Regions from separate parts of the Azospirillum palustre genome, predicted to be linked through region 2. Evidence: riboswitches for the same ligand, from Rfam matches in the RefSeq annotation. Region 2 holds a riboswitch; the other holds the start of a gene.
The links. Region 2 has a riboswitch for cobalamin ahead of CRT60_RS12120 (TonB-dependent receptor plug domain-containing protein). Riboswitches for the same ligand answer to the same signal wherever they lie in the genome.

Region 1: linked by a shared signal. The riboswitch ahead of CRT60_RS08745 (CbtB domain-containing protein) and the one ahead of CRT60_RS12120 (TonB-dependent receptor plug domain-containing protein) in region 2 are both predicted to bind cobalamin.

Annotation. Positions count from the first base shown of each region.
Region 1 covers NZ_PDKW01000039.1:568,174-570,631, forward strand. The annotation lists partial or broken gene CRT60_RS08735 (ATP-binding cassette domain-containing protein) at 1-350, opposite strand, end outside; partial or broken gene CRT60_RS08740 (ABC transporter ATP-binding protein) at 350-475, opposite strand; cobalamin riboswitch at 805-1,034, shown strand; gene CRT60_RS08745 (CbtB domain-containing protein) at 1,080-1,271, shown strand; gene CRT60_RS08750 (CbtA family protein) at 1,282-2,067, shown strand; gene cobW (cobalamin biosynthesis protein CobW) at 2,082-2,458, shown strand, end outside.
Region 2 covers NZ_PDKW01000040.1:499,180-501,637, forward strand. The annotation lists gene CRT60_RS12120 (TonB-dependent receptor plug domain-containing protein) at 1-1,360, opposite strand, end outside; cobalamin riboswitch at 1,644-1,871, opposite strand; gene nikE (nickel import ATP-binding protein NikE) at 1,945-2,458, opposite strand, start outside.

The sequences.
Region 1 (2,458 bases), on a different contig from region 2:
TTGGGGATCATGTCGACCACATGGCCTTCCTCCATCACGTAATGGCGGTCGGCGATGGTGGCGGCGAAGCGGAAATTCTGCTCGACCAGCACGATGGTGAAGCCGCGTGCCTTGAGCGCCCGCACCGCGACGCCGATCTGCTCGATGATGACGGGAGCCAGACCCTCGGTCGGCTCGTCCAGCAGGATCAGGGTGGCGCCGGTGCGCAGGATGCGGGCGATGGCCAGCATCTGCTGCTCGCCGCCCGACAGGCGTGTTCCTTGCGTCGAGCCACGGCCCTTCAGGTTGGGGAACAGCTCGTGGATCTGCGGGACGGTCATCCCGCCCTCCTTCACCACCGGCGGCAGCGTATCAGCGCGTGGATGGTGCCGCGGCGAACCTGGAGGTTCACCTCCTTCACCGCCACGAACCCCTTGAACTCCTTCGTCAGGTTGCGCGCTTCCAGGATGATGTCGTCGTTCGGTGCGGCGTTCATCGGTCGCGAATTCTCCTCCCGTTCGTCCTTATGTCCCGGGCATATGCCCGGCGGCCGCCGTGCGGCGGGACGTTTCACCGATTGTTGTACGCACGAAGCATGCCACATGCAGGGTCGCTTCGGCCGGGCCGCCGGCCCCATTGTTTCTCCGCGGGTTTCTCTTAAGGGTTCGCTGCCCGTCCCTCGTGCCCCTCCCTCCTTAGCGTCGAAAAGTGTCGGATCCCTGGACACTCTGTCTGCAAAACATGACAGCATCCAAAGTGTCTGCATGCAAGATCGTCTGTGTGGCAGACGCCTTATTGCGGGCTTGCCAAACAGGCGCGGCACTGCGATGGTGGCCGCCCGACGGTGCCCTGCCCGTCCTGATGGACGGCGGGGATAATAGGGAATGCGGTGCGGAGCTTTCCGGGTTCCCAGGAAGCGCCAATGCCGCGGCTGCCCCCGCAACTGTAAGCGGCGAGCGTCCCGTCCATCATGCCACTGGCCCTCCGCGGCCGGGAAGGCGGACGGCATGCGATGACCCGCGAGCCAGGAAACCTGCCGGCGGACTTGACCGACCTTTCCCAACCCCGCCGGGTGTGGCGGGAGAACAAGGATGCCTTCGATGACCGCCCGTTCGATCAACACCGCTGCCGCCGGCTCCGCGGCCCGCAGCGCCGCCCAAACCGCGGTCGCCGCCTTTGCCGCGATCCTGCTGGGCAGCTTCCTGCTGTACGGCGTCGGCTTCGCCCAGCCGCAGCAGATCCACGATGCGGCGCACGACGCCCGTCACTCCTTCGCGTTCCCCTGCCACTAAGCAGCGGGTCATGGATCTGATCCGGCGGCTGTTCACAGCCGCTTTGGTCGCGGGCGTGCTCTCCGGCACGGCCGCTTCCGTCGTTCAGCAGGCGACGACCGTCCCGCTGATCCTCGAAGCCGAGAAATACGAGGTGGTGACCCCGCCTCCCGCAACCGTCGCCGCTCCGGCTCCGGCTGGGGCTCCGGCCGCCAGCCACGCCGAAGGCCACCAGCATGGCCCCGTGCGCGAGGTCGGCGAAGGCGTGCCGGTCACGCTGGACGAGGCGATGCAGCGCATCGGCCTGACCATTGCCGCCAACCTGATCGCCGGCGTCGCCTATGCGCTGCTGCTGGCGGCCGCGATCCTGCTGGCCGGCCGGCCGGTCGATGCCCGGCGCGGGCTGGTCTGGGGCATGGGCGGCTTCGTCGCCGTGTCGCTGGCCCCGTCCTTCGGTCTGGCGCCGGAACTGCCGGGCATGGCCGGGGCGGAGCTGGAGCTGCGTCAGCTCTGGTGGCTGTCCGCCGCGGCCGGTGCCGGCGTCGGCATCGCCGCCCTCGCCTTCGCCCGCAACCGTCTGGTCATCGCCGTCGCTGTTCTGGCCGCAGCGCTGCCCCATCTGATCGGCGCGCCGCATCCGGAAAGCGCCGAGGGTGCCGTTCCCCCGGAACTGGCCGCCCGCTTCGTCACCGCCTCGCTCGGGTCCGCCGCCCTGTTCTGGGCGATCCTCGGCTCCGTCTGCGGCTGGCTGATGAGCGGCGTGGTCCAACCGGCCGAACGGCAGCCGGCCCTGCGGGTTCAGCCCGGCGCGCGTTAAGGAGGCTCCATCCCATGTCCGCTCTTGCGAAAACGGCCGCCGGCAAGGTTCCGGCGACCGTCATCACCGGCTTCCTCGGCGCCGGCAAGACCACGCTGATCCGCGGCCTGCTGGAAAAGGCCGACGGCCGCCGGCTGGCGCTGATCATCAACGAGTTCGGCGACGTCGGCATCGACGGCGACATCCTGCGCGCCTGCGGCAACCCGACCTGCACCGAAGACGACGTGATCGAGCTGGCGAACGGCTGCCTGTGCTGCACCGTCGCCGACGACTTCGTCCCGGCCATCGAGAAGCTGCTGGCCCGGCCGGAGCCGCCCGAGCACATCGTGATCGAGACCAGCGGCTTGGCCCTGCCCAAGCCGCTGGTCCAGGCTTTCAACTGGCCGGCGAT
Region 2 (2,458 bases):
AGCCGCGGCTGCGTTCGGGCCGCAGGTCGACCCGTCCATAGCAGGGATCGAACCGTTCGTAGAGCGACGGCGGCTGCCAAGCCGTGCCGTAGCTGGACCGCAACGTGGTTCCGGTCTGCTCGATCCGGTAGGCGGCACCGAGCCTCCAGGTTCCCGTCCCGCCATAGTCGCTGTGGCGGTCGCCGCGGATCGTCGCCGACAGATCGAGCGGCGCCACCGGGGTCACGCCGACGGTGGCGAAGCCCCCGCCGCGCCAGTTGTGCGACCGCATGTCCGGCGCAAGCGGCGCGAAGCCCGGCGTGTGCTGTTCCATGCTCTCACGGGTCGCATCGGCGCCGTAGCCCAGCGTCACACGGTCGGACAGCTTGGCATTCGCCGCATAGTCGAGACGGGTCTTGTGGCCGTCGTAGGTGTCACCCCTGGTCCCCTCCCCCCAGTACTGCCGGGTGTTGGTGGTGTTGGCGACACCGAAGCTGTGGACCAGCCTGCCGCCCAGGCTGTCGAGCGATCCGCCCAGCCGCAGGAACCGCTCGGTCTCGTCGCGCGACCAGTCGTTGTCGCGGGTGGCGGGATCATAGGTCAGGCTCTTGCGCTGGTAGCGCGCCGTCGCCTCCAGGCGCAGCTCCTCGGTCGCCTGGACGCCGACCCGGCCGGCGGCGGCCCATTGCCGGAACGGGTCCTTCTCCTGACCGCCACGCCAGCGGCTGAAGTCCGAATAGCCACCGGAGTGGGTTCCGGACAGGGAGGCGCGGTAATCCACCCTGTCCTGCGCCCCGGACACCGAGGCGTTCGCCCGCTTGGTGTCGAAACTGCCGTACTCGGCACCGACCTGTCCGCCGAGTGGACCGGCCGGACGGCGGGTGACGATGTTGACCACGCCACCGCCGGCATCCGGCCCGAAGCGGCCGGGCTGCGGCCCGCGCAGGACCTCGATGCGCTCGATGTCGGTAGTGTCCATCTCGCCGGCCGGATATTGCGACTGCGACTGGCTGGTGTCGCTCATCTCGACGCCGTCGATGAAGAAGCGGGTGTTGCGCGGCCCCAGTCCGCGCAGACGCACGGTCTGGGCGCCGCCCGGCGCCTGCCGTCCCGACAGGCTGAGGCCGGGAACCAGCAGCAAGGCATCATCGAGACGGCGGATCTGCTGACGCTCGATCTCCTCGCCGCCGATCACGCTGGAGGCGGTGGTCGCCTGCTCCTGCGGCACCGCCACGCCCTTCGGTGCCGTGACCTCCAGAGGGGTGAGTTGAAGGTTGTCCGCCGATGCTGCGACCGCGTCTGCTGCAACCCCGAGACCGGCCCCCAAACCGGCCAGGGCGAACCGAAGTTGGAAATACTTGATGGAACGGCTTGTCTGCATGCTCTGCCACGTCCTGCTGCAGGCATGGGGGCGTGTTCGGACAAGCGGTGCGGCCGCAAAGCCGCCCGTCCGGGGCCACACATCCATGCCGGCCCCGGAAACCGGAGCCGTTGAACGGGCGTTGCCGAACGGACGCCACGACGCGAGGCCCCGCGTCTGGAGAACCATTCAGCTGCGACATGCTTCAGGGAGGATGAACCGTCCCGGACTCCGGCCGCGGCAACGCCAATGGACGCGTCACCACGACGGGTTTCCGCACCTTCGACACACCCCGATCGAAGGCAGAGTGACGCTGTCGGAGGCAGGTCTCCTGGCTCGCGGGTCGTCATCCGGCACCGCCTTCCCGACCGGGATCAAAGGATCTCCGATCAGTGGCTTTTTGGCGCCGACTCGCCGCTCACAGTTGCGGGGACAGCCACGGCTCGCATCAGGCTTGGACGCCTGTCGCTTCCGTCGTTCCCTTTTAATCTCCCGGCTTGCGCCTGGGAGAACCGCCGACAATGCCTGTGGTGATAGAGGCTGGCCGTACGCCTGTCAATGGCGCCGAGCCGTTCCTAATCTTCGCGACGCCGTGGGAGTCCCGATCAGGGTGCGATCCGTGACTCCGCTGACCGGTTCCGCAACGCCGGTGACGGAGCCGCGGGCAACATGGCGTCCAAGAGCGCCCGCGCCGCCGGATGGTCGAAGGTGAACGGGGCGGCGACCGGCCGGTCTTCCACCAGTTCCCCGTCATGCAGCACCGCCACTCGGTCACAGAACCGACGGACCAGCCGGACGTCGTGGGTGATGAACAGGAAGGCGGTGCCGAGCCGTTCGCGCAGCCCGGCCAGCAGATCCAGGATCTGGAGTTGCAGCACGAGATCGAGATTCGATACCGCCTCGTCCAGCAGGATCAGCCGGGGTTGCGGGGCGAGCGCGCGGGCGATGCAGACACGCTGGACCTGACCGCCGCTCAGGCTCCCCGGCAGCCGGTCGGCGTCCTCCGGTGCCAGCCCGACCAGCCGCAGCAGCTCCGCCACACGGGCAGCCCGTTCCTGCGCGTCGAGGCCGGTCAGATGGCGCAGCGGTTCGGCAATGATCCGGCCGATCCGATGGCGC